Thiosocius teredinicola: one gene and its partner. The protein of the gene in region 2 binds, or shares a complex with, the protein of the main gene of each other region. Links are inferred from orthologs where the notes say so. Each region holds a gene or a part of one and is shown on either strand. Other genes may lie near its edges.

Region 1 (15,890 bases), 3.7 Mb from region 2 along the record:
GTAAGCTGGGCACGTCTTGGACTGCAATCGACAGCATGGGCCAACAGACCACGATTGTTGCGCGCGACGCCGACGGCAGCCCCGGTACCTTGTTCCAGCAAGGCAACAACCTGGGTGTGGCGGGCACGCCGCGAACTGTCCTGGAGACGGTTCCGCAGCAGATAGAGTTCGATCGGACGACGGGCCAATCGGAATCGATCACGTTGGAGTTCGCCGGCAATATGAATCAGGCGCGGTTCGGTGTTGAACGCCTGTTCGCGAATGAAGACGGCGGTGAGCAGGGGCGTTGGGTGGCACTGTACGATGGCCACGAGGTCGCCCGAGGCACCTTTGTGCTCAGCACAGGAAATATCGGCACGTTCAACATCAATACCGGTGCGTTGGTGTTCAACGAGGTGCGATTCGAATCCATCGACACGGTGAATCGCACAGGCGATGGCTCCGACTATTTCCTGGCCGGTTTCTCCGGTTCGGGTCCTGCGTCGGCCAATACCGAATACACCCTGTCGGCGGATCAAACGCTGACGATCCCCGCTGCCTCACCGAACGACCTGCTGGATAACGATTCCGATCCGGACGGCGACCCGTTGACCTTGATCGAGGTAAACGGCAATGCCGTGACCGATGGCCAGACAGTCACCCTGTCCTCCGGTGCCCTGTTGACGATCTCGGATGACGGCTCGTTCGTTTACGACCCGAACGGTCAGTTCGACAGCCTTGGCGCCGGCGAGGTCGCGACGGATTCTTTCACCTATACGATCAGTGACGGCAACGGCGGCACCGATACGGCAACCGCGGTCGTTACCAATATCGGCGTCGATGCGGCGGCGACTGCGGCAACCAGCCTGCTTGTCAGCGCTGCGCTGCCGACTGTCGATGGTGGTGTTGGCGACGACGTGCTGACCGGCAGCAGCGGTGCCGACGAGTTCTATTGGAACGACGGCTACCAGGGCACCGCGGGCAGCCCCGCTGTCGATCAGGTGACCAACTTCAGCCTCGCCGAGGGCGATGTCCTGAACCTGCAGGACCTGCTCAGCGGCGAAGCAGGCGGAGACCTGACGGATTATCTACACTTTGAGCAATCGGGTAGCGACGGCGTCGTACACGTCAGCTCGAATGGTGGATTCAGCGCAGGTTACTCGGCCGGTTCCGAAGATCAGACCATCGTGTTGCAGAATGTCGATCTGAGCGTGCTTGGATCCAACGATCAACAGATCATCGACAGCCTGCTGACGAGCAACAATCTGCAGACCGACTGAGCAAAAGGTGACATCCATCAAAGTGTTTCCGGACATTATTGCCCAATGTTCGATATGTGGCATGATGCCGCGCCAAGGGAGGCGGCCGGTAGGTGTTTGATTCGCTTGGATGTTGTCTAGGACAACCTCGCGATTGCCGGCCCGCTTTGTGAAGTCTGCCAAAACAAAAAAGTGTGAATTTGATGATGGATGGAGCTCGGTTGCGCGCGGTTGGATGCGCGTCGTTCATGTGTGTCCTGGTCGGCTGGTCATCGGCCCAGGCACAACAGGGTGCTTTGACGGACGTCGTTCGTTCCGCTTTGACGACCAATCCCGATGTGGCGGAAGCGCGTAACCAGTGGCTGGCGCGCCGCGAAGAAGTCCGACAGGCCGAAGGCGGCTATCTGCCATCGATCGATCTCAATGCCGGTTTCGGACACGAGCACACGGATAACCCCACCACCCGGGCCAATGATGGCCACACCAACGACCTTGAACGACGCGAACTCGGCCTGACCGTACGCCAGATGTTGTTCGATGGTTGGGGCACGAGCAGCGAAGTGGATCGCCAAAATGCCCGTATGAATTCCGCGGCGGCCAGACTGATGTCGGTCGGTGAGTCGACCGCGATGAAGGCGGTGCAGGCCTACGTCGATCTGAATCGCTACCAGCAGTTGCAGGATATCTCGCAACAAAGTCTCGATATCCATCGACGCATCGAAGAACAGATCCGCGCACGCAGCGATGCCGGTGTCGGCCGCCGTGCCGACTTCGACCAGGTCACCTCGCGCGTCGCCTTGTCAGAGGTCAATCTGGTTGCGGCCGACGTCAACGTGCAGGATGCACAAACCACATTTTATCGCGTCGTCGGTGCAGCGCCGGCCGAGAGCTACCCTGCAGCCGATCCCGTAGGCGACGCGCTGCCGGGATCGCTCGAGCAGGCGATGGAGATCGCACAGGCGAACAATCCCGTGCTGCAGACGGCGTCAGCCGATATCGAAGCGGCCAAGGCGCAGCATGAAGCATCCAAGCAGTTCTTCTATCCGCGTTTCGACCTCGAAGTCGGCGGCAACCTGAACGACAACATCGGTGGTGTGGAAGGTCACGACAACGATGCCACGGCGATGATCCGCATGCGCTACAACCTCTTTCGCGGCGGTGCGGATGCCGCCCGCAAGCGCGCCACGGCCTATAACATCAACGAGGCCAAAGATGTTCGTGACCGCTCGGTTCGTCAGTTGGAAGAAAGTATCCGCCTGGCATGGGCTGCCCTCGAGGCGACCCGCGCCCAGCTCCCCTTGCTCGAACGCCAAGTGGAGGCTGCGCGCGCCACCCGCGATGCGTACGGCAAGCAGTTCCGCATTGGCCAGCGTACACTGCTCGATCTGCTGAATTCCGAGAACGAGGTGTTGACGGCGCAACAGGCGATCGTCGAGACGCAAGCTGACCATCTGCTGGCGCAATATCGCCTGCTCGAGGCGTTGGGTGTCTTGATCGACAAGGTCGATGCCGCTGACGCGTTGGCGATGGAGCCGCAAGCCGGTCAGACACCGGCGCAGTAGGATGTTGCGGTATCCGCTTGAACGAGCGGATACCGGATCGAATAGCCGTTAAAGAATGTAGCGGGTGAGATCTTCGTCCGCTGCCAGTTCAGACAGGTTTCTATCGACGTACTCGGTGTCCACCGTGATGGTGCGGCCGGCGTAGGTCGGCGCCATGAACGAAACCTCTTCCAACAGACGTTCCATCACCGTGTGCAGGCGACGCGCACCGATGTTCTCGGTTTTCTCGTTGACCTGCCAGGCGATCTCCGCGATGCGTCGAATGCCGTCGTCGGTGAACTGTAGCTCGACCCCTTCGGTTTTCATCAGGGCCTGGTATTGCTCGGTCAATGAGGCATCCGGCTCGGTCAGGATGCGCACGAAGTCATCGGTCGAAAGCGCCGACAATTCCACGCGGATAGGCAGCCTTCCCTGAAGCTCCGGGATCAGGTCAGACGGCTTGCTCAGATGGAAGGCGCCGGAAGCGATGAACAGGATGTGGTCGGTGCGCACCATGCCGTGCTTGGTCGACACGGTACAGCCCTCGACCAGCGGTAGCAGGTCGCGCTGTACACCTTCGCGTGACACGTCCGCTCCGTGGGATTCACTGCGGCTGGTGACTTTGTCCAACTCGTCAAGAAAGACGATGCCGTGCTGCTCGACGGTTTCGATGGCGCGCAACTTCAGGTCTTCTTCGTTGACCCGTTTCGCGGCCTCTTCGTCGCGGATCTGTGCCAGTGCATCCTTGATGCGCAGCTTACGCTTCTTCATGCGTTGGCCGCCGAGGTTCTGGAACAGGCCTTGCAACTGGCTGGTCATCTCTTCCATACCGGGCGGGGCCATGATCTCGACGCCCATGTTCACGCCGGCGGTTTCGATCTCGATCTCTTTCTCATCGAGTTCGCCATTGCGCAACTTGTCGCGGAACTTGTCGCGCGTGCTGCCGCCTTCGGTGCGCACCGGAACCGCTTCGTCTTCCCAACTGCTGGTGCGCGCGGGAGGCAACAGCGCGTCGAGCACGCGTTCTTCCGCCGCGGCAGCGGCGACGTCCTGCACCTTTTCCATCTCTTGCACGCGCACCATTTTCACCGCGGCATCGGCGAGGTCGCGCACAATGGAATCCACCTCGCGGCCTACATAGCCCACCTCGGTGAACTTGGTGGCCTCGACCTTGATGAAGGGCGCGTTGGCAAGCTTTGCCAAGCGGCGAGCGATCTCGGTCTTGCCGACCCCGGTCGGGCCGATCATCAGGATGTTTTTCGGTGTGATCTCGTTGCGCAGGGTGTCTTCGACCTGGGTGCGTCGCCAGCGGTTGCGCAGGGCAATCGCCACCGAGCGTTTCGCCTCTTGCTGGCCGATGATGTGCTTGTCGAGTTCGCGAACGATTTCTTCAGGGGTAAATTCAGGCATCGCAGTCCAGCTCTTCGATGACGAGGTTGTGATTGGTATACACGCAGATGTCTGCGGCAATCTGCAGACCGCGTTCGACAATCTCACGCGCGCCCAGTTCGGTGGTATCGAGCATGGCGCGCGCCGCGGCCTGGGCGTAAGAGCCGCCCGAGCCGATGGCCATCAGGCTGTCTTCCGGCTCGACGACATCGCCGGTACCGGTGAGGATCAACGAGGCCTCCTTGTCCGCCACCACGAGCAACGCCTCGAGACGGCGCAGCATGCGGTCGGTGCGCCAGTCCTTGGCCAGCTCGACCGCGGCCCGGGTCAGGTGACCGGAATGCTTTTCGAGCTTGCCTTCGAAGCGTTCGAACAGGGTGAACGCATCTGCGGTGGCGCCGGCGAATCCTGCCAACACCTGGCCCTTGTACAGGCGGCGCACCTTGCGTGCATTGCCTTTCATGACCGTGTTACCCATCGAGACCTGGCCATCGCCGCCGACGACTACCTTGCCGTTGCGTCGTACCGAGAGAATGGTCGTACCGCGAATCTTTTCCACTGCCTATCCTGGACGCTGAAAGAACGGGTCATTGTAGCGGAATGTCGCAAGTTGCACGAAGGACGCGGCGAACCCGCTTCGCACGCTTGCGCGCGCAAATAACGCCGATCAGCGCTTGCGTTTGGCGCGTGGGTGCGCCTGGTCGTAGACCTGCGCGAGATGCTGAAAGTCGAGATGGGTATAGATCTGGGTCGTGCTGATATCCGCGTGCCCGAGCAGTTCCTGTACGGCGCGCAGATCGCCGGAGGATTCGAGCAGGTGACTGGCGAAGGAGTGGCGCAGCATGTGCGGGTGAACGTGGCGCGGCATGCCTTGTTCGATGGCACGTTGGCGCAGGCGCGCCTCGACTGAGCGGGCGCTCAGGCGCGAACCCCGCTGACTGACGAACAATGCGGTTTCACCGTCGGCGGCGAGTGCCGGCCGTGTCGACAGCCAGGCATCGATCGCCTCACGCGCCAGTCGGCCGATGGGCACGCGGCGGGTCTTGCCGCCTTTGCCGAGCACCTCGAGCAGGCCGTCGCTTGTCTGAACGTCGGCGGTATTCAGGCTGACCAGTTCCGATAGCCGCAACCCGGATGAATAGAACAGTTCCATGATCGCCTTGTCGCGCAGGTCGAGCGGGGCGTCGCCGGCGATGTCCAACAGCCGACCGAGCTGATCGACGTCGAGCGTCTGCGGCAGGTGTCGTTCGACTTTCGGCGCACGTACGCCCTCGGCAGGATTGGCTTTGACCGCGCTTTCACGTAGCAGGTAGCGATACAAGGCGCGTATCGCCGATAAATGGCGTTGCAGGCTTTTCGGCGAGAGTCCGCGTCGATGTCGGTAGGCGGCGTAGGCGCGAATGTGCTGGCTGTCCGCCCTGGATGGATCGGGAAGGCCCTGATCGACTACCCAGATGAGGAATTCATCGAGATCGCGCCGATAGCTGCTGACCGTGCGCGGCGACAGGCGGCGTTCATAGTGCAGATAGTCTAGAAACCCTCGCAGCGCCGGCAGTGCTTCGACAGTGATGGAAGAAACGCTGTCGCCGTCGGACACGGGTCGGGTCAGACGCCGGGGCTGGACGCTGACTGCAGGGTCGCGCTGACGACCTCGGCCAGCCGCTGAAGAAAATCGACGCTCTTGCCTTCGTGGAAGCGTTCCGGATCGCGGCTGCCGATTGCTAATACGCCGGCCAGCGGTGGCGCAGTCAGCGGGATCAATGCGGCCGACCCCGTTTCGCCGGCTTGAGGGCCGAACAGATACTCGAGCTTCTCCTTGTCGAGCTTGCCGCAGTTGGGGCGCGCGCGATCGAGGAAGTCCTTGAACAAGGCCGGGCCCGGCTCATGCGCGTGCGCGTCGAGTTGTTCGGTAGCGAACAGCTTCATCTCGACCGAATCGGCCTTGAACTGTTCGCGCAGCTCATCTTGCAGGGTATTGAGCACTTCGTCGAAAGAATGGGTTTCGATCAGCGCCAGCGTCAAACGGTGCAGGCGTTTGGCCAAGGCGTCGTTTTCGCGCGCTACGGTGACAAGGTCTTCGAGCTGACGACGGTAGTTGCCCGATTGGTCGCGTAGCGTGCGCACCTGGCGTTCGATCAGCGATACCGCGTCGCCGGTGGGGTGCGGGATATCGATCGCGGCGAGGGCGTCCGGATGGCGTTCGAAGAAATCCGGATGGGTCGTCAGGTATGCCGCGATCTCTTCTTCGCGTTCATCTGCCGACTGAGCGACATCATCAGGTTGCAGACTCATGGGCGGCCTTCCATCAAGGTTGCGGGCATCTCGTCTTTACCGTTGGCGGTTAACGCGCCGCTGTCAGTGCCTGCAGGTCTACGCGGCCGTCGAAAACGCTCACCGCGGGCCCGGTCATCCACACCGGCTCGTTGATTCCCGCCCAGCTTATCACAAGCGTTCCGCCGGGCAGGCGAACAGCAACGCGTTCCGCCAGTAAGCCGCGCTGCCGGCCATAAACCACGGCGGCGCACGCGCCGGTGCCGCAGGCCAGGGTCTCGCCCGCACCACGTTCGTATACCCGCAGATCGACATGGTTTTCGTCGCGCACGGCCAGGAAGCCGACGTTGGCGCGCTGCGGGAAGCGCGGGTGCCTTTCCAGCGCGGGTCCGAGCGTTTCTACGGGGGCGCTCGCGGTATCCTCCACGAGCAGCACGGCGTGCGGGTTGCCCATCGATACCGCGCCGATTTCAAACGTTTCCCCGTCGACGGCGATCGCATAGCGGTCGGCCAGGGCATCGGCCTCGAACGGGATATTTTCAGGCGTCAGGTGCGGCCGGCCCATGTTCACCCGCACCTGGTCGTCGTCTTCGAGATACAGGGTGATATTGCCGGCGGCGGTACCTACTGCAATCTCGCGATTGCGGGTCATGCCCTTGTCGGCGACGAAGCGGGCGAAACAGCGTGCCCCATTGCCGCACTGTTCGACCTCACCACCGTCGGCGTTGTAGATGCGGTAAAAGAACTCCGTCTGCGGATGACGCGGGCGTTCGACCAGCAGCACCTGGTCGCAGCCGATACCGAAACGCCGGTCGGCGAGGGCGCGCACCTGGGTCTCGTCGAGCACTAACTGCTGGTTGACCGCGTCGATAACGACGAAATCGTTACCCAGCCCGTGCATCTTGGTGAATTCAAGCATCATGCTATGAATATAACGCCGTCGGCCGACGGCGGCGAGAAACCGAGCGCCGATAGTTGGCGCAGCCGATTGAATAGACTCAGGCGGGTAGGGTGCCGGTCACCGCGAGATGGCGATCACTGACGCCGGCGATGCTCAGCGAATCGAGGCCGGCATCGGTCAACTGCTGTGCGACCTCGTCGAGCGAGTAGGCCGCGAACAGCGAGTTGCGAAAGTCGCGCCGCAGCACATCCGGTTCATTCAGCGCATAGGTCTCAACGAGTGCGTCGACGGCCAACTCGGAGTGCGGTCGCATCAGGTCCATAACCACGACATGTGCGCCGGGCGCCGCGCATTCCTTGATCGTCTGCCACAGTACCGCCGGGTCGGCCATGTGGTGCAGCAGGCTGTTCGACGCCACCGACTGGTAGCTGTTGTGTTGCAGCGCCGGGCACGGCAGGTATTCGCACATCAGGCGGATGCGCGATCCAACCTGTTCGTCTTCGTCGAGGTGCTGGCGCGCCAGGTCGAGCATCGCCGCTGCGCCGTCGAGTGCGTCAATCCGCAGCTGCGGATGCCGACGTGCCAGTTCCAGCGGGATATCGGCCGGGCCGCAGCCCAGGTCGAGCAACGCCCCGGATAAGCCATCGTTGCCGGCGATGTCTTCGAGCAGTGTGATGAACAGCTGGTTGGCCTCGCTGAAATCGGCACGCGCATACGCCAGCGCCTGCTCGATGTCGTTCATCAGTTCTTCCGGTTCGGGGACGCGTTCCACGGATGGGCCTCTCAGGTCGGCAGGGTTGATTCGCCGGCATACAGTTCACTAACCGTTTCCCGGCGGCGTACAACGAACATCTGTTCGCCATCGACCATGATCTCGGGCACGCGCGGGCGGGTGTTGTAATTCGACGCCATCGTAAAACCGTAGGCGCCGGCGGACCGTACCGCAAGCAACGTGCCCTGCTGCAGCGTCAACGGCCGTTGTTTGCCGAGGAAATCGCCGGTTTCGCAGATCGGACCGACCAGGTCATAGCTGGCAGGCGTGCCCTGCGGTGCCTGTTCGACGGTGACAATCTGTTGCCACGCCTGGTACAACGACGGGCGAATCAGATCGTTCATCGCGGCATCGATCACGGCAAAGTCTTTGCCTTCGTTGCGCTTGAGGTATTCGACCCGGGTCAGCAGCACGCCGGCATTGGCCGCGATCGCGCGTCCCGGTTCGATGAAGATCTCGTAGCGTGCATCGCCCATGCGGTCGAGCAGGGCGCGTGCATAGGCGTCGGGTTCGGGAGGCTTTTCCTGGTCGTAGCGCACGCCCAGTCCACCGCCCAGGTCGAGATGGTCGATTGCGATGCCCTCGCCGGCCAAGCGTTCGACCAGCGCCATGACGCGGTCGAGTGCATCGAGAAACGGGTCGATGCGGGTCAGCTGCGAGCCGATGTGGCAGTCGACGCCGGAGACCTCGATGTTGGCCATCTGTGCCGCCCGGCGGTACAGCCCAAGCGCATCTTCGACCGACACGCCGAATTTGTTTTCTTTCAGACCCGTCGAGATATAGGGATGGGTCTCGGCATCGACATCGGGGTTCACGCGCAGCGCGATCGGCGCCCGTGTGCCCATCTCGCCCGCAACTCGGTCGAGGCGCTCGAGCTCGGCTGCTGATTCGACGTTGAAACAGCGGATGCCGACCTCCAGGGCGCGCCGCATCTCGTGCTCCTGTTTACCGACACCCGAAAACAGCACCTTGCTCGGGTCGCCGCCGGCTGCCAGCACGCGTTCCAACTCACCGACGGACACGATGTCGAAACCCGAGCCCAGGCGTGCCAGCACATTCAGTACGGCGAGGTTGGAATTGGCTTTGACCGCGTAGCACACCAGGTGGGGGTGCGTGCCGAACGCGTTATCGAATGCACGCCAATGACGTTCAAGAGTAGCGCGCGAATAGACGTAGCAAGGCGTGCCGTGTTGCTCCGCGATTGCGCGCAATGGCACGTCTTCGGCAAACAGTTCGCCGTCGCGATACTGGAAATGATCCATGGTGCGCTATTCCGACGGCTCGTTGTCTTGCTCGGTCGAGGCCGGCTCACCGTCTTGCGGCAGGTACAGCGGCCCCTTGTTGCCGCAACCGTAAGTCAGCAGCAACATCAGCAGGCTGGTGGTGATCAAGAGGCGTCGAATCATACCCGGCTCCAGAAAGACTCAAGGCCGGCAGTATAGCTGCTCGCCATGGTGGAGCCTATTGCCGCCCAAGGCGGCTGAAGCGCATCAGCCGCGCATGGTCGGTCCCTGTCGATGGCCGTTCGGCAGCGGGTTTTCAGCCGGGCAGATGACCGGCGCAGTTCAGTTGGATGCCTGCCAGGTGCCGTCGGCCTTGCGACAGGCATTGCCGTAGATCGTCTCTTTGCGGCCGTCGATCCATGCCTCGGTCGTGTACTCGCGGCACGGCGTCGAATCGTCGTAATAGGTACGGGTCGGCGTCATTTCATAGTTGGTGCCGGTGTCCGGGTTCTCCCAGGTAGAACTGCGGTTGGTCGGCGTCGATTCAAGCACCTCACCTGCGCGATAGCGATCGCTTTCGTCCATGCGTCGACCGATGTTGCCGCCGATGTATCCGCCAAGCAGGGTGCCGACGATGGTCGCTGCCACCTTGCCGCTGCCGCCGCCGATCTGGCTGCCGAGCACACCGCCGGCGACCGCCCCAATCACATTACCCTGTTGTTCTCTGGTCGAACCACAGCCGGCAACCATCAGGCTGATGGCGGTCGCCGCAACCAAGGTTGTTCGAATCTGCATGCTTGTCGCCCCTCGCGGTGATCAACGATTCTCGAATGCTTGGGGAGATTACCCGCACCCTCGCAGGCACGTTGACCGACAGGTCACAATTTGGTTCCGGACCTCATTGCCTCAGCGAGACGCTGTTCCACTTGTCGCTTGAAATGCAACACGTCGATCAGGCTGCAGCTGCTCTTGCCGCTGTTGTCGAACGACTTCATGCCGGTCAGGTACACCGGGTAGTCGATATTGCTGCGTCGCAGGCGACGTAGTTGGCTGGCGACCTGCGGGTAGAGTGATGTGCCCAGTTGCTGCGAGTCGAACGACTGCTGGCCGAGGCGCAGACGAAAACCGTCTTCGATGCGACAGCGCGGACTGACAGTTACCACCAGTTCGACGTAGTCGTCTCCCGCTGCCGGCGGCACCTTCATGATGCTGAGCTGCAGATCCCCCGATGCGACCCGATGAATGCGGGTGAATCTGACGTCGGGGCGTTGCGCCGCGCCGTCACCGCGCGGTCCGAGCAAACGATTCTCGATCACCGCATCGAGGAAGCGGCGTTGGTGGATCAGCAGATGGTATTCGTCGGCGCCCGACATCCATTGACTGGTGAAGGCACCGTGTTGGTCGAAGAAATACAGGTGGATGCCGCGATCGGTCAATTCGTAGAAGACCTGGATCACCCCGGGTTCGCTGCGTTTGATCAGCGTGGGCAGGGGTGAATCCTGCATGCTGATACGGTCGATGCGCAGTGGCACATAGCCGTCCTGCGGATGCGCCAGGTAGTCATACAGCGCGTCCAGTTCGCCGATCGGCGACCAGTCGTATCGACCGTCGCGATAGCGAATCTCGTGAAACTGGTCGCTGATCCGCAGAAGGTAGCGCGCATTCTCGCCGAGTTGGTGGAAGGTGCTGCACACCGACTGCGCCAAGCGCGCCACACGGTTGGCGATCGCGCCGCCGCGGGTCGACGAAAAACTGTAGACCGCGATCGAGCCCGGTTTGTGCTTGTGCGGCGAGAACAGGTTGAGGTAACGGCAAAGGCAATCGAGCAAGCCGGTTCCGCCCTGTGGGTGGCGTTCGACGATCACCTCGCCCCAGCTGGTCAGGTAGACGTGTTCGATGTTCGCCACCAGGCACTCGTGTACCCCGCTGAAGCTCAGGGCGTCGACGCGTTCGCTGATCAGTTGATAGCCGGCATCGGCCAGCGTTGCCAGCGGGTTATGGCCGACATTAATGAACCAGATCGACTGCTTGCCCTGTGCCTCGTCGGCGTACGCCGTCAGATCGTGGTCTTCGGGCAGGGTGCGCGGAAAACGTTTACGCAGGGTTTTGAGAATCTTGTCCTGCTCCGGTTCGCCGTACCCCGGTGGCTTCGGCTGGTAGTGGATCTGCGTACTGCGTTCGCAGATGCCGTTGATATGCATCCAGGTAAGAATCTCCACCAGACTGATGCAGCTCTTGACCGGTGTGTTGGGCATGTCTTCCGGCGGGTGCAGAAAAAGCTGCCAGCGCGCAGGATTGCCCGGCACCTTGCGCAGCCACAGCGTGCGTTCCGACAGGTCGCGCGAGATGCCGGGGTTGATGCGGTCGACCTTGCCGGGCCGCTTGTCGAGTGCGGCGTGCAGTTTTCTGCCGAGTAGCGCCAGTTCCTGCTGGTTCAACTCGGCGTCGGCATCCAGTTCGCGGGCGAACTCGGTCAGCAGGCGGTAGCTGCGCGACAGCTCCGATACCAGTGCCTCGCGTTCTTCGACGACGCGCTCCAGTTTCCATTCCGCACGCGTATCCAGTTGCCGGATCTCGTTCTCCCCCCAGCCCCAATCGTTGCACTGCCTGATCATCTGTTCGCGACGCCAGTCCATCAGCAGGTTGGATCGCGCCAGCAGCTGCCCGGCCTTGAAATAGAAAGCACGGCGCGCCAGTTGCAGACGTGCCAGCTCGTTGCGTTCGGTGAAGTACTTGGTGATGCGACCGAGGATCAGCCGATAGGGATCGACCCGGTCGACATCCGCGTCGCCCCCTTCGTAGATAACGCGCTTGGTCTCCAGGCACAGCCAGTCGACCTTGGGGTATTCGGCCGCGTAGGCCTCGAGCAACATCAGTTTCAGCAGCGACTTGTACGGTGCATCGATCCCCTTGAACAACTGCCAGTGGGCGACGCCGAAGAATTCGTTGGCCGGCAGCGTATGCAGGCCGCCGAAGTCGAGCCACTGATCGGCACGGATGAAACGCTTGCTGACCAGTCGTTGCGTGTATTGGGTGTAGTTCGCTTCCTGCTCGGGCGGCACGATCCACCACATCAGCGGGTTGCCGGCGAGCAGGATGCCGGTGCGGTAGAACTCCTCGAGCAGCAAGGTGTGTTGCGTATGGCCGCTGCTTTCTTTCGACAACTGTTCGACTACGCCGCCGCGGAACGAATCGGCGTTCATCAGGAAGAAATGGGCGTGCAGGCCGATGCTCGAGGCGTACTGCTCCAACAGTTCTGCCTTGCGTCGCAGGGTGGCCAGTCCAGCCGCATCGATATCGCTGGTGTGACATAGCCAGAAGTCGAGATCGCTGCCGACGGTTTGGCCGAGGCTGCCCATGCTGCCCATCAGGTACAGGCCGAGTATGGCGTGTTCCTGGTGGTGACGTTTGTCTTCCTTGAAGCCGCGCGCATAGCGACGCGCGAGCAGAATCTGCATCCGATCCGGGCGGAAACCGGCGACGCCGCACGGTGTGTCGGACGAGACGAAGCCGGGCATCGTCGGGTGATTGACGTGCCACAGCAGCGGCAGCAGATCGAAGAAGTTGCTTTGTTCGTGGGTCAGGCTGGCGCGAATACGCGCCAGCCTTTGATCACCGAGTGCCAGAAAGCGCGCGACGATGCGGTTGAGGTCCTTGCGTCCGAGACCTTCCTGTTCGTCAACCGCCTGTGTCGTCATCGCCGCTCACGCGGCTATCAAGCGCCGCTGCTCTCCTGCATGTTTTGCAGCGTGCTGCGCAGCAGGGTGCGTTGGTCATCGCCTTTCTTCCAGCAGGCAACACCGAACGCCAGTTGCGGCATCAGTTCCGTATAGGCTTCCGGCAACTGGATGCTGCCCTGCTCATCGCGGATCTTGTCGACCAGGCCGCGCGCATCCTCTTCGGTCGTTTCCGGCAGTACCAGCAGGAAGGTGTTGTCTTCCCAGCGTGATATCTGGTCGACCCAACGCAGGCGGTCGCGCAGGAACTGCGATACAGCCAGGATGATCGGGTCGGTCGACAAAGGCTGAACGCCGTTGAACGCAGACAGGTCGACATGCACGAGCACCGTGCTCAGCGGATTCTGGTAACGCCGGCTGCGCGAGATGTGTAGGTCGAGGGCCTGCGTGATCGCGCGTTTGTTGGCCAACCCCGTCAGCTCGTCGGTCAGCTTCAGGTCTTCGACCTGTTGCATCAAGCGTGCGTTCTCTTCGGCAAGTTGTTCCTGTAGCGAGACGTCGGCCACGATGAACAGGCGTTGTGAGCCATCGTTTCCAATCAGTTCGCGGCACACCCAGCGATGGTCGGTGGGCATGCGGTACAACTTGGGCCCGGGTTCGAGCAGGTTGCGTACGTGTTCCGGTAGTTGCGCAATCGACTTGCCGAGCAGTTCCGAGTCCTGCACTGCGAGCATATTGCACATGGCTTCGTTGACCCATACAACGCCGCCGTCGGTATCCAGCGTCAGCATTCCGAACGGCACTTGTTGCAGCAGGTTTTGATCGATTTCACTCATTTCGCTTTGTTCCATTCGCTCCCCCAAAAGCGAGTCCCTAAAGACAGTTTGTTCCCCTGCTTTTAGGTCGGCCGATTGGCGGGCGTCTTTAGTCGAAATTTTGTCACCCACCCTTTCCAAAAATGGGGTTAGACGCGCAAGTAAGTGCCTACTCGCGGCTGATGTATTGGTATGACGTGCGCCGCCATTTATGGCGATATTGGTGAATCCGGCTAGGATGTCTAGACATGAGTGACCTCGATCGAAAGGCTCAACCTCCGGCTCGTGCGGCGTGTCTCAACCCCGCCCAACCGTTGTGGCAGGTGGCGCCCGTGCGTGATGAGGAAGGCCGGGCCCTGGCCGATTTCATGATGCTGATCCCGGGCTTGGGGGCGCGCTCGGCGTTGTGTCGCGATCAGGTCACCGAGGCGATCCGCGACGTGTGTGCATCGTTCGGCGAACGCGTGGCTTTCGCCAACATGGATTTCTCGATCAATGTGCTTTGGGTCAGCGTGGCCGCGGAGCCGGGCCTGACCGGCAGTGTCGCGCGCTCCATCCGCCAACGGGTACCGGATGCGTTGTTGGTCGGGGGGCAGCTCGGCCAGGCGCATACGCTGCAGGCAGCGCCGTCAGCGACGCGTTTCTGGCGGCATATCCGGCAGTTGAAGCGTCGCACCCGCTTGCTGTTACGCGGACCGCAGCGTTAGCGAAGAGGCGCGCGACAGGCGGCTTCGGACGCAGTACGTCCCGGTTTAGTCGTATTCATCGGCGCGACGGGCATCGCCGCGTACCCGCTCGGCCGGGTAACGTGCCTGGTTGACGGCCATTTTGCGGTAGGCGCTGTCGACGAGGTCGATGTCGAGCCGTTCGGCCAGCCGGATCAGGTAGATCAGGATGTCGGCCATCTCGAAGCCGACCTCCTGCTTTTTGTCGGCGTCGAGATTGGCGCTCTGTTCCTCGCTGAGCCACTGAAAGTGCTCCAGCAGTTCACCGGCCTCGCCGGCCAGCGCCATACTCAGGTTCTTCGGCGAATGAAATTGTTCCCAATCGCGCTCGCGGGCGAATGCCAGCAGTTGCGCATTGAGATCGTCGAGACTGTCTTTGGCCATGATGCCCTGCCATGCGTGGTCAGCGATGGCGGTTATCTCAACACGTTGTGCCGGGCCACGGCCAGACCGGGTTCTCAGGCGAGCTTTTTCCGGGCGCGCGCGATCGCGGCCTTGACCTGGGCGGGCGCGGTGCCGCCGATGTGGTCGCGTGCGGCAACCGAGCCTTCGAGCGTCAGGCAGTCGAACACGTCGCTGTCGATCACGTCGGAAAAGCCCTGCAGTTGCTCGAGGCTGAGATCCGCCAGGTCGCAACGTTTGTCGACACAATAGGCGACCGACTTGCCGACCACCTCGTGGGCGTCGCGGAACGGCACGCCCTTGCGCACCAGGTAATCGGCCAGATCGGTGGCGGTGGCAAACCCCTTGGAGGCGGCGTCGCGCATCGCATCGGCGTTGCAGGTGACCGCCGGCATCATGTCGGCGAATACCTTGAGCGAGCCTTTCACATTGTCGACCGCGTCGAACAGCGGTTCTTTGTCTTCCTGGTTGTCCTTGTTGTACGCCAGCGGTTGCGACTTCATCAGCGTCAGCAGTGCCATCAGGTGACCGAACACGCGGCCGGATTTGCCGCGGATCAGTTCCGGTACGTCCGGGTTCTTCTTCTGCGGCATGATCGACGAACCGGTGCAGAAGCTGTCGGACAGCGTGATGAAGTGGAATTGCGCGGATGACCAGATGATCAGCTCTTCGCTCATGCGTGACAGGTGCATCATCAGGATGCTGGCGGCCGCGGCGAATTCGATCGCGAAGTCGCGATCTGAGACCGCATCGAGCGAGTTTTCCGCCGGGCGCTCGAAGCCGAGCAGCTCCGCCGTGAGCTGACGGTCGATCGGATAGGTTGTACCGGCCAGTGCCGCAGCACCCAGCGGCATGACGTTGAGCCGCCTGGCGCAGTCGGCCATGCGTTCGTGATCGCGGTCGAGCATCTCGAACCAGGCCATCATGTGGTGGCCG
Region 2 (15,846 bases):
ATGCTCAGCAGACGCGCCATGATTTCGTTCACGTAGAGACTGTCATTCATCAGGGAAGTGGCCATCTGGGCGGTGATGGCGCCGTCCCGGATCAATCCGTCGACGATCTGGTGACTGAAGCGATAGTTGTCCGCAATGTCTACCTTAATCGCATCAAGTGACAGTAATGCGACAGCCTCATCATCGGCCGCACGCAGCACCGCCAGTTCGCGCAGCAATTCACCGATCCGCGCACGGAAGCGGTTGTATTCCCGCCGAATGTAGCGGTTCGGCGCGCCGGTGTAACGTTCGACGTTCTTGCGCAGGTGCTTGGTCGCCTTGATCGCGGCCACGATGTCGAGATTGGCCTGCCACAGCCCCTGCATCTTGCGGGACTTTTCATCGTCCATGTTCGCCGATGCACGGGTGTAGAACAGTACGTTGGCACCGTAGATGTCTTTGATCATCAGCTCGTATTGCTTGTCGATGTCGATCTCGATGTGCTCTCCGGGCTCGTCGAGCAACGCCATGAGATCTTTGTCTGAACTGATATCGGCGCGGCGCAGGTTAACGCCATGGGCGATGATCGAGAACGCGTTGTTGAACAGGTGTTGGGTCTCGCGGCGCAGCGCCGGCAAAGCCACGTCCGGAAACGCCAACGCGGCCTCGCTGAGGTACCTGGGCATGTCGCGCTCGACCCGTGGACCACGCAAGAACCGGGTCAACATCCGTTCCAGCGCGCGGATCAACGGCGTGAAGACCAAGACGCCAATGCCGTTGAACAGGGTATGAAACACGGCCAGCTTGAGCGTGTAATCGTCACTCGGTATCCCGACCGCACCGCTAATCGCGTCCACCGCGAGCACGAGGTAGCTGATCGAGGCCAACGCGATGACACCGGTACCGATATTGAAGATGAGATGCGCGCCCGCGAGCCGCTTGCCGTCGATCGGTGAACTCAGCGCCCCCAGCACGGCCGTAATCGTCGTGCCGACATTGGCGCCGATCGCCAGCGCCAGGGCATTTTCATAGGTGATTTGCCCGGCCCCCAGCGCAGTGATGATCAGCACCAGGGTGGCATGGCTCGACTGCATGACGACAGTCGCCAGCATGCCGAACAGCGTGAACAACAACAGCCCTTTGATGCCCGGTATGGCGTACCGGGTCAGATCGAGCTGGTCGGCAAAACCCTCGAAACCGACCTTCATGTAATGGATGCCAAGGAACAGGAAACCCAGCCCGGCCAGAATCCAGCCGATGCCTTTGAGTGCACGCGGCTTTTGCAGGATGAACACCACGCCAAACACCAGCATCGGCATGGCATAGGTCGACAGGTTCACCTTGAGGCCGAAGCCGGCGACGATCCAGGCGCCGGTGGTCGTGCCGAGATTGGCACCGAAGATGATGCCGATGCCCTCGGCCAGGCCCAGCAGACCGGCACTGATGAAGCTGATGGTGATCACCGACACTAGCGACGACGACTGCATAATGGTCGTGGTCACGATGCCGAACAGCAGGCTCTTCCACGTCTTGTCGGTGCTGACGCGCAATACGCGCTCGAGCGCACCGCCGGAGAAGGCGCGGAAGCCTTCCTCCATACACAACATGCCGAACAGGAAGATGGCGACGCCGGCAGCGATATCGCCGAATACATCGCTGCGCCAGAAGCCATACGCCAGGCCGGCCAGGATAACGGGCAGGACGAAACGCCCGATCATCGCACCTCGCAGTGCCAGATAACCGGCTGAATGTAGAAACTTCTGATTTCGAAGGAAACGACGGCCATGGGTCTATTATTGACCAGCCTGTCGATGTTTGAAGTGCGGTGCACTCAACGCGGTTGGGTGAAGCGTGCGCCTCACCCAACCGGCCGAGCCGAGATCACGCCTTGTCGTAGTGTTCTGCGTGTTGACGCAAGCGCTTTGACAGCGCTGCCACCTCGTCGGCCGCCCGCTCCATCTCCTCCAGCACTGCGGTACTGATCGCGGCCTCGACCAGCATCGCCAGTTCATTGCGGTGCTCTTCCGTGATCGCCGCCTTGGCATTCTCATCGAGCAGGTCCATAAAGGCATTACTGACCTGCACGGCATGCCGTTCGTAGTGTTCGCTCATGTTCTTAGCCCTTCCTGCTTATGAACGCTGATTAACTCAACTGGGTATGTTCGCCGTCTTCGTAGATGTCCGAAGCGGTACCGACGATCAGCGGATCCGGCGGACACGCGATCTTTTCATCCTTGTTGTCGTACGGAATGCTGTTCAACAAGTGACGAATGGCATTGATGCGCGCGCGCTTCTTGTCATCCGACTTGATCACGGTCCAGGGAGCGTCGGCCGTATCGGTGTGGAAGAACATCGCCTCTTTGGCCTTGGTGTAGTCGTCCCACTTGTCGAGCGATGCCAAGTCGATCGGGCTCAGCTTCCACTGTTTCAACGGGTCGTGTTCACGGGATTTGAAGCGGCGCAGCTGCTCGCCGCGGCTGACCGAGAACCACAGCTTGAACAGACGTATGCCGCTGCGCGCCAACATACGTTCGAGCTCCGGCGTCTGACGCAGGAACTCGAGGTATTCCGAGGACGAACAGAAACCCATGACACGCTCAACGCCCGCCCGGTTGTACCAGGAGCGGTCGAACAACACGATCTCACCGGCACTCGGCAGATGCTGAATATAGCGTTGGAAATACCATTGACCGGCTTCACGCGGCGACGGTTTCTCCAATGCCACGATGCGTGCACCACGAGGATTGAGGTGCTCCATGATGCGTTTGATGGTGCCGCCCTTACCCGCCGCATCGCGGCCTTCGAACAGGATCAGTACGCGCTCGCCCGTATCGCGCACCCAGTTCTGCAGCTTCAACAGCTCGATCTGCAGCTCGTATTTGAAGGCCTCGTAGTCTTTGCGGCCGAGCTTGGTGCTGTACGGGTAGATGTTCTTGCGAAACAGCTCGCGGCGCGCGGTCTTATCGAGCTTGCTGAGGTCGCCGTCGAAAACCTGCGGGTTCTCGACCTTCTCCTTATTTTCGTCGTTGGCACTGTCAACGTTGACTACCGAATCTCCCATTATCCCTTTCCCCCAGGTTCGTCATCTAAAGAATCATTGTGCGCCACAACATGCCCGCTGCGGTTGACGGGTATCAAAAAGCGACAAATCCAGTGCCGAACGCAAGCACGCTCTCGCCGGAACTCACCGACCCGGGCGGAACAGGCCACCAAGACCCATATCGTCGAGCGCGCCTTCCATGAATCGGCGCACCTGCATCGCGTCTTCCATGCGCAGTGCGGCATGCAGCAGCTGCCGTGCACGCGACACACTGATACTGCGCACCACCCACTTCACCTTCATCAGGCTACCGGCACTCATGCTGAGGCTGTCGACGCCCAGGCCCATCAACAGGATGGTTGCCATCGGGTTGCCGGCCAGCTCGCCGCAGATTCCCACCGGCCGGTTGAACACCCGCGCGCCGCGCACCACCTGTTCGAGCGCGCGCAACACTGCCGGATGCAGATCGTCATACAGCTCGGCCACCCGCGAGTTGTTGCGGTCGACGGCGAGCAGGTACTGCGTCAGATCGTTGGTGCCGACCGACACGAAGTCGACCCGACGCGCCAGTTCCTCGATCATGTACACCGCCGACGGCACCTCGATCATGACGCCGATCTTCGGCATCGAGACCTTGTAGCCTTCTTCGAGCAACTCGTCGTGGGCACGCGTGATCAACATCTTCAGTTCATCGACCTCGGCCACGCCGCTGATCATCGGCAGCATGATCTGCAGATTGTCGAGGTCGACCGCGGCACGCAGCATCGCGCGCACCTGGGTCAGAAAGATCTCTGGATGCGCCAGCGAGATGCGCACGCCGCGCCAGCCGAGGAACGGGTTCTGTTCTTCGACCGGGAAATACGGCAGCGGCTTGTCGCCGCCGATATCGAGCGTGCGCAGAATCACTGGCCGGGGGGCGAAGGTTTCCAGCACCCGGCGATAATTCATGACCTGCACCGATTCGGCCGGGAAACGGTCACGGACCATGAACGGCAGCTCGGTGCGGTACAGGCCGATACCGGCAAAATCATCGTTGCCGATGTTGTTGGTCTCGTTGACCAGGCCGGTGTTCAAGTGCAGGGGAAACGCAACGCCGTCGGTCGATTCGGCCGGCAGACCGCGCAACGCCTCGGCCTCGGCGGTCAGTGCCCGCTCCTCTTCGGCAAGGCGCTCGTACTCCTGGCGCACCGATTGCGGCGGCGAGATATAGACCCGCCCGCGGTAACCATCGACGATCAGCTCGCGGCGCTCGACGCGCGCGACCGGCAGGTTGCTGACGCCCATGACGGCCGGCAGCCCCATCGCACGCGCCAGAATCGCGACGTGCGAGGAACTCGAACCGGCGGCACAGACCACGCCGACCAAACGATCGTGCGGCACCTCCGCCAGCTGGATCGCACTGACCTCTTCGCCGACGAGCACGGTCTGCGCCGGGTACTCGACCTTGCGCGGGCTGTCGCTCTGCAGATGCATCAGGATGCGCCGACCGAGGTCACGCACGTCCGATGCGCGCTCACGCAGGTAGATGTCCTCCATGTTTTCGAATACCTGGGCATGCGCATCGATGCTCTGACGCAGCGCCGCCGGGGCCCAGTCTCCCTTTTCGATCAGCTCGATGGTCTGGGTGACCAGGGTGTCGCTGCCGAGCATCAGCAGCAAGGCATCGAACAGCGCGATGTCCTCTTCCGGTATCTCACCGCTCAGGCGTGCCTTGAGCGTACGCAGGTCGTCTTCAACCGCGTCGACAGCGTCACGAAACGCCTTGCATTCGGCATCGATATCTTCGGCCTGACGATCCGGCACGGCGTCCAAATCGGCGGCGCGGTAGGCGACAACGCCTTCGCCGATCGACACGCCCGTGCTGCCGGCGCGACCTTCAAGATAGCGTCCCATACGCGGCTGAGTGGTCAGCGCATCGAGTTCACCGCTGGTCTGGGCAAAGGTGATGGCGCCGGCGAGCTGTGCCGCCAGGGTGAAGACGAAGGTCACCTCGTCTTCGGTGAATTCGCGCTGCGCCTGCTGGCGCACGACCAGCACGCCGAGCACCTTGCGATTCTGGATGATCGGCACACCGAGGAATCCGTTGTACTGGGTCTCACCGGTCTCGGTGATGCGCATATACCGCCGGTGCGACGGCGCATCGCTGAGGTTGAGCGGCTCGGCACGTTCGGCCACCAGGCCGACCAGGCCACGGCCCAACGGCAGGGCGACTTTGCCGACCGCCTCGGCGTTCAGACCGTCGGTGGCGGCGAGCACATGAGTGCGCGTGTCCGGGTCGGTCAGGTACACGGAGCAGACGTCGCAGCCGATCGCCTGTTTGACCATCGACACGATCATTGACAACGCCTTTTCCAGATCCGGCGCGGCGTTTACCTCTTTGACGATGCGGTGCAACAGCTCGAGCATGGATTCAACAGTTCCTCAGACAGGCAATCACCTGCCGCAGCCGGCCATCTCCCAGACAATCGGGGCGAAGGCCGAGGTTCTACGGACAATCAGCGACGTTGTTGACGGAGAAAATTGGTCTGTGGACGCGCCGGCACACCGTCGGGAAACAGCAGCGGCGCCAGTTCTTCGAGCGCGCGCTCGTAAACCCGACGCTTGAAGTAGATCACCTCGCGCACCGGCTGCCAGTACTTCACCCAACGCCAGTTGTCGAACTCGGGCTTGTCGCACGAATCCAGACAGAAGTCGTTCTCGCAGCAGTGTACACGGAGCAAAAACCAGCGCTGCTTCTGGCCGATGCAGACCGGGTGGGAATGCCGCCGGATGAAACGCTTCGGCAGACGGTACCGCAGCCAGCGCTGCGTCGAGCCGAGCAGATCGACATGTTCCGGCAAAAGGCCGACTTCCTCGTGGAGTTCCCGGTACATCGCCTGCTCCGGGGTCTCGTCGGGGTTAATGCCGCCTTGCGGGAATTGCCATGCGTTCTGACCTACGCGACGCCCCCAAAAGAGGCGGTTCTGGTCATTGCAGAGGATAATCCCCACGTTTGGCCGAAAACCGTCCGCGTCAATCACAACTGAAACCAAAATTTAACGTTCGCTTGCGCTCGATTCTTCCACAGCCGGCACCTTTGCGGCAAGCGAGCAAACTGCATAAGCTATTGCTTATAAAAGAAATCCTGTATAGTCCGGGCGATCCTCACAGCACCATGACGCACACGCAGTATTTGCAATGGCCCTGGCAATTTTCGATCTCGACAACACGCTTCTGGCAGGCGATTCGGACTACCTCTGGGGCCAGTTTCTGGGCGAGATCGGGGTGGTCGACCGCGCGTCTTACGAACAGCAGAACGCCCAGTTCTACGAGGATTACAAAGAAGGCCGCCTGGACATCATGGCATTCCTCGCATTCTCATTGAAGCCGCTCTCGCAGCATCCGCGCAGCACGCTCGATGCCTGGCACAGCCGTTTCATGCGCGAAAAGATCGAGCCGCTGATCACCCCGGCCGCCGAACAACTGATCGATCGCCATCGCTCGGCCGGTGACACCCTGATGATCATCACGGCGACCAATGCCTTTGTGACGGCGCCGATCGCCGAGCGCCTCGGCATTCCCCACCTGATCGCCACCGAGCCGGAACAGGCCGGCGATCGCTACACCGGGGCAGTCGCCGGCGTACCGAGTTTTCGCGAAGGCAAGGTGACACGCCTCGAAGCCTGGCTCGGCGCACACGGCGCATCCTTGCACGAAGCCTGGTTCTACAGCGACTCACACAACGACCTGCCGCTGCTCGAGCGGGTCACCCACCCCGTCGCGGTCGATCCCGACCGTCAGCTCGCCGACTATGCACGCGCCGAGGGCTGGCCGATCATCAGCCTGCGCGGCGATGCTCCCGTCGAACCCGATGCCTGAGCAGACTCGCGGCGAGGCATCACGAGACTGATGCCCCCCTTCCGTCCCGCTGTTCTGCTATTGCTCAGTTTTGTCCTTGCCGGGATCGGCCTGGGGATGGCCGTTGTCAACGGTAGCGTGGATATCGGCATTGCCGACATCGTGCACCACCTGGTCGCCAACGACGGCAGCACCGATGACCTGATCGTCGATCAATTGAGATTGCCGCGTGCCCTCAGCGCCTTCGCGGTCGGTGGTCTGCTGGCCTTGGCCGGCGCCTTGATGCAGGTGCTGCTGCGCAACCCGCTGGGCGATCCTTATATATTGGGCGTTTCGGGTGGCGCATCGATCGCCGTCCTCATCGCCATGCTGGTCGCCCTGCCTGCCGCTTGGTACGCCCCGGTGGCTACTGTCGGCGCCCTGGCCAGCACGCTGCTGGTTTTCGGCCTGACCCACCACGGCGACGACTGGCGCAGCGAACACCTGCTGTTGACCGGCGTGGTGGTAGCGGCCGGCTGGTCGGCGCTGATCAGCTTCGTGCTCAGCATCAGCCCGGCGACCCACCTGCCCGGCATGCTGTTCTGGCTGATGGGCGACCTGGCCAATGCGACGAGGCCCGGCCTGGCGTGGGCGGTGCTGACCATCGGCCTGCTGCTGGCCTTGCTGCGCGCCCGCGATCTCAATATCGCGACTCACGGCATGCTGCAGGCTGCAGCGCTGGGCGTCGATACTCAGCGTCTGCGGATCGAGCTGTATTTCGTCAGCGCCGTATTGACCGCGGCGGCAGTTTCGATTGCCGGCGCCATCGGTTTCGTCGGGCTCATCACACCGCACCTGGTGCGTACACTCGGCGGCACCGATCATCGCGTGCTGCTGCCCGCCGCTGTGCTGCTGGGTGGCGCCCTGCTCAGCGTTGCCGATACGTTGGCGCGAACCCTGATCAGCCCAATGCAACTGCCGGTCGGTGTATTGACCGCGCTGTTGGGCGTGCCCGTGTTCCTGTTTCTGCTGTCGCGCCGGGGTCGTCGATGACACTGCTCGAGACCAGACAACTGACGGTGGAAATCGGCGGCCATACCGTGTGCACCGACCTCGACCTGTGTATCGAGGTAGGCGAATCCTGGGCGCTGCTGGGACGCAACGGCGTGGGCAAGTCCACGCTGCTGCATCATCTGGCCGGCCTGCGCCGTACGCAGCGAGGTGAGATCCTGCTTGCCGGGACACCGATCGCCACACTGCGTCCGCGCCAACGTGCACAGCGCGTGGCGACCCTGCTTCAACATAGCGATCCGACATTCGGCGGCAGCGTCCTGGATACGGTGCTGACCGGCCGACACCCCCACCTGTCGGCGCTCGCCTGGGAAAGCGAGAACGATCTGCAATTCGCACGCGATGCGCTTGCCGCCGTCGGGCTGAATGGATTTGAACGGCGCGCCCTCAATAGCCTGTCCGGCGGCGAGTTGCGGCGCGTCGAGATCGCCCGCCTGCTGGCTCAGCAGGCACCTCTCGCGTTACTCGATGAGCCGATCAATCACCTCGACCTGGCGCAGCAAACGGCGGCGCTGCAGGCGGTCGGCACACACTGCGTGTCGGCGTCGCGCGCCATGATGCTGGTCATGCACGACCTCAATCTCGCGTATCGCGTCTGCGATCGCTGGCTGATTCTTGATGGCAACGGCCAATGGCACATGGGCGATCGAGATGCGTTGGGCGATAGCGAATTGCTGTCCGAATTGTTTCAGCAAACCATCCGGCGCACCGAGACCGCACATGGCCCGCTGTTCATCGCGGATTGGTAATCGCGCTGCAGACTTACACCGCTTATCGCCACGCTACCGACACTGCTAAGATCAGGCTATGGCGCGCTACCGAGACCGAACCAACGTCTACATCCTGCTGATCGCAATCCTGGTTGCGGCCATCGCCGGTTACTACCTGCCGACCAAGCGTCCGGAGACCGGCGCATCGATGACGCCGAAGGAATATATCGACCTGGTCGAGAAGAAACGCGCGCAGCGCCTGAAATACAGCGAACAGTCAACAACAACGGTGGTGGCCCCACCCGCCAACGAGTAAAGACTGTCGGCGGCGACTGTCGCGATAATTGGTAAATCAGGTACGTTTACACAACGGCCGACTGTCCGGATTCTCTACCGCATCCACGATGGCATTGACTACATCGCCGAACTCCTGTGGCGTCAGCACTTCCATGACCCTGCCCAAAAGTAAAGGATCGACCTGTGCGTAGACAGTTTCGCCGGATTTAAGATTCAACACGACGCCCGCGCTGTGCGTATCGACCGTGCCGTCTTCGGCCTCGAACAGGCTCTGGTTGAACGCCATCATTTCGTCGTAGTGCGACTCGATCTCTTCGAGCAAGGCATCGTCGGTATCCTCAGAAATGGCAACCACGAACGTCTCGTCTTCATCGCTGCGCTCGTGCGAAACTCGTTTTGCCTGTAGAAAATCGACAAAACCCTGCAGTGGTCGCTCATCAAAAAATACGAACTCCAGCACACCCATACCTCGTGACAGACAAACTGAAATATGCGTTTTGATCGCAATACTTCTCATTAGGCCCTGATTTCCTGACCGGGGTCAATTTATCCCCAGTTTGGACTGAGCAGCATCCGAATCTATGTACATACTGAATCGGACGAAACGAACGGCGTCACCGATAGCGCCGGGAAGAAAGGAACATGGATACATCCGAAATCGCCAAACTGCGCAATGCAGTTCGGCAACATGTCAGCGCGTCGCGGGAACAGAGGTTTTGTTACCGTGCTTTATGCGTGCTGTTGATCGCCGAAGGACATCGACCGAACCAAGTGGCCGAGTGGCTGGGGGAGCACACTCGAACATTGGAACGCTGGCGTAAGCGTTTCACCGACAACGGTCTCGACGGCCTGATGGACGAAACCAGTCCTGGGCGTCCGCCGAAGTTGTCGGGTGATGAGTGGAAGCGTCTGCAAGCCGACTTGAGCCAACCGCCCACGATGTTCGGGCTGGAAGGCAAAAAGTGGCAAGGCAAGCTGTTGCAGACGCACCTGGCTGAGCGTTACGGCATTGATTTCAGCTTGCGGCAGTGTCAGCGCCTGTTGAAACAATACCGCCAGCGCCCCGCAACGTCGGGGTTCAAGGCTAGCGCAACGCAAAGCTATACTGCGGCTGCGGATCGCGTAGGAACGGATTGAATATTCGGTGACATCCGATGTGCCTCACGGCGATCGGATGCAGCGGGTATGAAACAAGCAGTACAAGACCGGCAAGCGTCGACCGCAGTCTCGATTCGATCATTAACGACGATCAACCAATCCTTAACGGGAGGGACTTTCGATGAACAAAACTCGCAAACTGCTGTTGTCCGGACTTGTCGGCGCAGCGGCCATCCTCGCGACATCCAGCGCCAGCGCCTTCTGGGGCGGCTGGGGCGGCCCATTCAACTGGGGCGGCTGGAACAACGGTTGGGGAAATGGCTGGGGTAACGGCTGGGGCGGCGGTGGCCCATGGGGATGGGGCGGCGGACCGTACTATGGCGGCGGCTACCCGTACTACGGCGGCTGGGGCGGCGGTTATCCCGGCTACGGCGGCTGGGGCGGCGGCTATCCCTACTACGGCGGCGGCTATGGTGGTTATGCGCCCTACTATGGCGGCTACGCTTATCCGAGCACGTCGACCACGACAAAACCTGCCGCGAAGTCTACCGAAAAGAAATAAGAACATCGCTTTCGATTCGGGAAAGCGCGCCTTCGGGCGCGCTTTTTTGTTGGCTATGCACGAGCCGTAATCACCCGGCATAATCCTCGGTGATGCGAACTCGGACCCACTCATGAAAGGCGCTATCGCCGCCGGGCATCCAAAAACAGCCGAAGCCGGGATGCGCATGTTCGAACTCGGCGGCAATGCGTTCGACGCCGTGGCTGCCGCGCTCGCTGCGGCCTGCGTGGTCGAACCGGTGCTGACCTCACTCGGCGGCGGCGGATTCCTGCTCGCACGCGAGGCGGATCGCGATGCGGTGCTGTACGATTTTTTCGTGCAGACGCCGCGCCAGCGACGTGAAGCCTCTGACGCCTCGTTCTATCCCATCACCGCCGATTTCGGTACGGCGCAACAGGAATTTCATATCGGCGCCGGCTCGATCGCAACGCCCGGCACCATCCGCGGGCTGGTCTCGACCCAGCGGCACCTGGGCCGCCTGCCACTGCAAGAGGTGCTTGCGCCGGCGATTGAATATGCCGAGCAAGGGGTGGAGGTGAATGCGCTGCAGGCCTATATCTTCAGCATCGTCGCCCCCATATACCGGGCCACGCCAGAGGCAGAGGCTTTGTACGGCGGTGAGGCGCTATGCGGCGAGAACACCCTGTTCCACCAACCGGCCCTTGCAGATACGCTGCGTCGCGTGGCCGAAGAAGGCGATGCACCTTTCTATGAAGGCGATGTGGCCCGGCTACTGGTCGACCACGGCGACACGCATGGTGGACACCTTTCGCTCGACGACCTGCGCAGCTATGCCGTCATTGCGCGCCAACCGCTGCGGCATCGCTATCGCGGCTACCAGGTTGAAACGAACCCTGGACCGTCGTCCGGCGGTACGCTGATCAACTTCGCATTGAGCGCCTTGGACAATCAGGACTTTTCGTCTTTGGCCTTCGGTTGTCCCGATCACATGAAAGTTCTCGCCTCGGTCATGGCGCACACCAACCTGGCAAGAGACGACGGCCTGTTATCTCGTACCCGTCAACACAAGGCCTGGCTCGAGGAATATCTCAGCACAATCGACGGCCACCCGGTCAACAATCGCGGCACAACACACATCAGCGCCATCGATTCAGAGGGCAACAGTGCCTCGCTGACACTGTCAAACGGTGAAGGCAGCGGTGAGTTGCTGCCCGGCACCGGCATCATGCTGAACAATATGCTGGGCGAGGAAGACCTGAATCCACATGGTTTCAATCAATGGCCGTTCGATGTGCGGGTCAGTTCCATGATGGCGCCGACGCTGGCGGAAGACCGGCACCACTTGATCGCCATTGGGTCTGGCGGCTCAAATCGACTACGGACCGCCATTCTGCAGACGCTGAGCAACCTGATTGATTTCTCGATGCCGCCGGAACAGGCCGTCGGTTCGCCGCGCATCCACTTCGAACGCAACCACCTCGATATCGAGCCCGGGTTACCTGATGAAACCGTACAAAAGCTGAGCGCTTGGTACCCGGCGCACCGCCTGTGGACATCGCACAACCTGTTTTTCGGCGGCACCCATACGGTGTGTTGGGACGGCAAGACATTTACTGGCGCAGGCGATCCACGTCGCGGCGGTGTTTTTATGCGCAGCGGCGGATAGGCTGCCAGATCAAGCAGAACGTTCGGTAACGCCCACTAGCGTTTACCCGACTTGCCGCAGGGGCATGGTCGACGAGAAAATGCGCTCGATCAATGCTGTCGAACCAGCATTTCAGCAGTATGCGCGATCTTGACGATAACCGCTCGAATCTACAGGAGACACGATGAAGATCACTCAGACGATGGCCGCAGTAGTTATGGCCGCCGCAGCTTTCCACTTGCAAGCCGCCGACGATAGCCCCGAACTCAATGAAGCGCGCGCGCTGGTCAAAGAGTTCGGCACGACGCTGAAGGGTGAAGTACAGAAAGGCATGAAGGAAGGCGGGCCGGTGCACACGATTGATGTCTGCTCGAAGAAGGCGCCGGATATCGCGAAAGACATCTCGGAAAAATCAGGCTGGGAGGTGGCACGTACCAGCCTGAAATACCGTAACCCAGGCAACTCGCCGGACGAATGGGAGCGTGAGGTGCTGGAACAGTTCGAGGCACGTAAAAACGCCGGGGAACCAGTCCAGTCGCTCGAGTTCGCCGAGTTGGTCGGCAGCGGAGAGGAACGCCGCTTCCGTTACATGAAGGCTATCGCAACCGGCGAAGTTTGCCTGAACTGCCATGCAACCGAGATCAAGCCGGAGGTCGAAGCCAAGATCAAAGAGATCTATCCGACCGATCAGGCGCGTGGATTCAAAACGGGCGATATCCGCGGTGCATTTTCATTGAGCAAGATCTACTGATCGAGCGTCACCTCGTGGGGGCCGTTCAGCGGCCCCCGCCGGGCGAATCGCGCCGAGTGCGATTGCGGAATCTACCGACGCCCAAGGTTTCTGCATTCTGGCGCCACAAGTTGCGCGCCTGTCTCTCCAGCGGGATATCGAGCTTTGCGCCGGCCGAGCGTGCACGCTCGAAGAAATCGTTGCGTTGCAGGTCGGGTAACTCGCCATTGAAAGCGAAGCTGACGATATTGCCACCCTGCACGTGCAGCCTGATGACCTGACCGTCGAAGGCGCCGTCCAGCTTCAGCGATGCATCGTGCGTCGGTGCATATTCGCTGGCCCATTGATTGGTTACCAGTATGCCGACTGGCGAGAGGTGCGAACGCACCAAACGTAGAAATCCCTCGTCGCCCTGGTCGGGATGCACCCCGTCGGCCCGGTAGAGGTCGGCAAAAATCAAATCATAGCCACGACTGCGCTGACCCAGAAACTCGCGCGCATCCTGCCGTACAACGCGCAGATTCTTGTCGGTCGGCAGCTCGAAATGGCTGCGCGCGGTATCGATGACGGCTTCCCGTGCGTCCACGCCGGTTATTCGCATACCAGGACGCACGCGGCGCAACGCGCGCGCAAGGCTTCCGCCCCCCACGCCCAGCAGCAGTGCATCGCGCGGTTCCGTGCCGAACAACAGCGCCAGCATCATGGCCTGGGTATAGACATGGACCAGGCGCGCCGGGTTGGCCAGATCCATGCAACTCTGCTCAACTTGATTGCCGAACGTCAGGTAGCGATGGCGATCGTCCTGATAGACGTGAATCTCGCCGTCTTCATCATCCGCTATATGGATCAGACTCCCGAGCTGCGACATATCCTCTCCCTGGACGCGCAAGACCGGCGCGATTGCGCCGGCCCCGTCAATTAACATGGAATGACCGCCAACCGGTCACACTCAGTCGACCAGTTCACCTTCTATCACGGCCCCTTCTTCGTCAACGTCGACACTGTCACCGCGTGAGAAAGTCAGTTTCTCGCCCGAAACATTGACGTGAATCACGTCACCCGGATGGAATACCCCTGCCAGGATCTGCTGGGCCAGCGGGTTCTCCAGTTGTTGCTGAATTGCACGCTTGAGCGGCCGCGCACCATACACCGGGTCGAAGCCTGCTTCACCGAGTCGGTCGAGTGCACCATGGCTGACCTCGAGGCCCATGTCGCGTTCGGCCAGCCGCTTGTGCAGATAAGCGATCTGGATCTCGGTGATCGCACGGATCTGTTCACGGCCCAGCGGATGGAACACGACGGCTTCGTCGACGCGGTTGATGAACTCCGGGCGAAAATGCTGGCCGACCACTTCCATCACCGCGCGCTTCATCTCTTCGTAGCGCTCTTCGCCCGCCAGGGTCTGAATCAGGTCAGAACCCAGGTTCGACGTCATGACAATGACCGTGTTGCGGAAGTCGACCGTGCGGCCCTGGCCATCGGTCAAGCGACCATCGTCCAATACCTGCAACAGCACGTTGAACACGTCCGGGTGCGCTTTCTCCACCTCGTCCATCAAGATGACACTGTACGGGCGACGGCGCACCGCTTCGGTCAGATAGCCGCCCTCTTCATAGCCGACATAACCGGGCGGCGCACCGATCAAGCGAGCCACGGAGTGCTTCTCCATGAACTCCGACATATCGATACGCACCATGGCGTCTTCGGTGTCGAACAGGAACTCAGCCAGCGATTTACACAGCTCGGTCTTACCTACACCGGTCGGCCCAAGGAACAGGAACGAGCCATTCGGCCGATTGGGATCGGCAAGTCCGGCGCGTGAACGACGGATGGCGTTGGACACCGCGGTCACTGCCTCTTGCTGACCGACCACACGCTTGCTCAACACGCCTTCCATGCGCAACAGCTTGTCTTTCTCGCCTTCGAGCATCTTCGATACCGGGATGCCGGTCCACTTCGACACGACACCGGCGATCTCTTCATCGCTGACCTTGTTGCGCAGCAGATGGGTCTCCTGCATCTCGGCCTGGCTCGCCATATCGAGCTGGTGTTCGAGTTCGGGAATACGTCCGTATTGCAGCTCGGACATCCGCTGTAGGTCGCCGGCGCGGCGTGCGGTCTCGAACTCGAGGCGCGCCTGCTCAAGCGCCTCCTTGATATGCGTCGTGCCCTGCACGGCTGCCTTCTCCGACTTCCAGACCTCTTCGAGGTCGGCAAACTCACGTTCGAGTTCACCGATCTCCTGCTCGAGATTGGACAGGCGCTTCTTGGAGGCCTCGTCGGATTCCTTCTTCAACGCTTCACGTTCGATCTTCAGCTGCACGAGACGGCGATCGAGCTTGTCCATCTCTTCCGGCATCGAGTCGATCTCCATGCGGATCTGCGACCCAGCCTCGTCGATCAGGTCGATTGCCTTGTCGGGCAACTGGCGATCGGTGATGTAGCGATTCGACAGCGTCGCGGCAGCGACGATCGCCGGGTCGGTGATCTCGACACCGTGGTGGACCTCGTAGCGCTCTTTCAGGCCGCGCAGAATGGCGATGGTGTCTTCGACCGACGGTTCCTGCACCAATACCTTCTGGAAGCGACGCTCCAACGCGGCATCTTTTTCGATGTACTGACGGTACTCGTCCAACGTGGTTGCGCCGATGCAATGCAGCTCGCCACGCGCCAGCGCCGGTTTGAGCATGTTGCCGGCATCCATCGCACCCTCTGCCTTGCCGGCGCCCACCATGGTATGGATCTCGTCGATGAACAGGATGATCTGACCTTCCTGTTTGGCAAGGTCGTTGAGCACGGCCTTGAGACGTTCTTCGAACTCGCCACGGAATTTTGCACCGGCAATCAGCGCACCCATGTCGAGCGACAGCAGGCGTTTGTTCTTCAGCCCCTCCGGCACCTCGCCATTGACGATACGCTGCGCCAGACCTTCAACGA

The links.
Region 1: the proteins of B1781_RS17960 (region 2) and dapF are in contact, whole or in part, in a solved structure (PDB 5YGU), measured with the Escherichia coli proteins. The link is inferred for Thiosocius teredinicola from one-to-one orthologs.

What each region holds. Positions count from the first base shown.
Region 1 is NZ_CP019936.1:106,794-122,683, forward strand. The notes cover bases 5,436-8,292. They hold dapF (diaminopimelate epimerase), read right to left. Parts: upstream 7,362-8,292; coding sequence 6,510-7,361; downstream 5,436-6,509. Other genes in these bases: xerC (tyrosine recombinase XerC), read right to left, coding at 5,436-5,765; B1781_RS00510 (DUF484 family protein), read right to left, coding at 5,774-6,460; B1781_RS00520 (class I SAM-dependent methyltransferase), read right to left, coding at 7,438-8,112; lysA (diaminopimelate decarboxylase), read right to left, coding at 8,124-8,292. In the rest of the region: B1781_RS00485 (retention module-containing protein), read left to right, coding at 1-1,259; B1781_RS00490 (TolC family outer membrane protein), read left to right, coding at 1,487-2,800; ATP-dependent protease ATPase subunit HslU, read right to left, coding at 2,849-4,189; ATP-dependent protease subunit HslV, read right to left, coding at 4,182-4,727; more of xerC, read right to left, coding at 4,836-5,435; more of lysA, read right to left, coding at 8,293-9,374; LPS translocon maturation chaperone LptM, read right to left, coding at 9,381-9,518; B1781_RS00530 (RT0821/Lpp0805 family surface protein), read right to left, coding at 9,678-10,130; B1781_RS00535 (class I adenylate cyclase), read right to left, coding at 10,214-13,033; B1781_RS00540 (sensor domain-containing diguanylate cyclase), read right to left, coding at 13,051-13,848; B1781_RS00545 (hypothetical protein), read left to right, coding at 14,076-14,534; B1781_RS00550 (nucleotide pyrophosphohydrolase), read right to left, coding at 14,580-14,936; argH (argininosuccinate lyase), read right to left, coding at 15,011-15,890. UniProt on the Escherichia coli protein: Involved in the succinylase branch of the L-lysine biosynthesis and in the biosynthesis of the pentapeptide incorporated in the peptidoglycan moiety. Catalyzes the stereoinversion of LL-2,6-diaminopimelate (L,L-DAP) to meso-diaminopimelate (meso-DAP).
Region 2 is NZ_CP019936.1:3,784,015-3,799,860, forward strand. Bases 4,278-7,090 are described here. They hold B1781_RS17960 (RNA pyrophosphohydrolase), read right to left. Parts: upstream 6,040-7,090; coding sequence 5,515-6,039; downstream 4,278-5,514. Other genes in these bases: ptsP (phosphoenolpyruvate--protein phosphotransferase), read right to left, coding at 4,278-5,425; B1781_RS17965 (histidinol-phosphatase), read left to right, coding at 6,197-6,877; B1781_RS17970 (FecCD family ABC transporter permease), read left to right, coding at 6,908-7,090. In the rest of the region: B1781_RS17940 (Na/Pi cotransporter family protein), read right to left, coding at 1-1,697; B1781_RS17945 (hypothetical protein), read right to left, coding at 1,861-2,091; ppk2 (polyphosphate kinase 2), read right to left, coding at 2,123-3,040; more of ptsP, read right to left, coding at 3,164-4,277; more of B1781_RS17970, read left to right, coding at 7,091-7,888; B1781_RS17975 (ABC transporter ATP-binding protein), read left to right, coding at 7,885-8,655; B1781_RS17980 (hypothetical protein), read left to right, coding at 8,714-8,932; B1781_RS17985 (hypothetical protein), read right to left, coding at 8,969-9,373; B1781_RS17990 (helix-turn-helix domain-containing protein), read left to right, coding at 9,556-10,050; B1781_RS17995 (hypothetical protein), read left to right, coding at 10,193-10,573; ggt (gamma-glutamyltransferase), read left to right, coding at 10,686-12,200; B1781_RS18005 (Tll0287-like domain-containing protein), read left to right, coding at 12,364-12,930; B1781_RS18010 (fused MFS/spermidine synthase), read right to left, coding at 12,956-13,834; ATP-dependent chaperone ClpB, read right to left, coding at 13,859-15,846. UniProt on the Escherichia coli protein: Master regulator of 5'-end-dependent mRNA decay.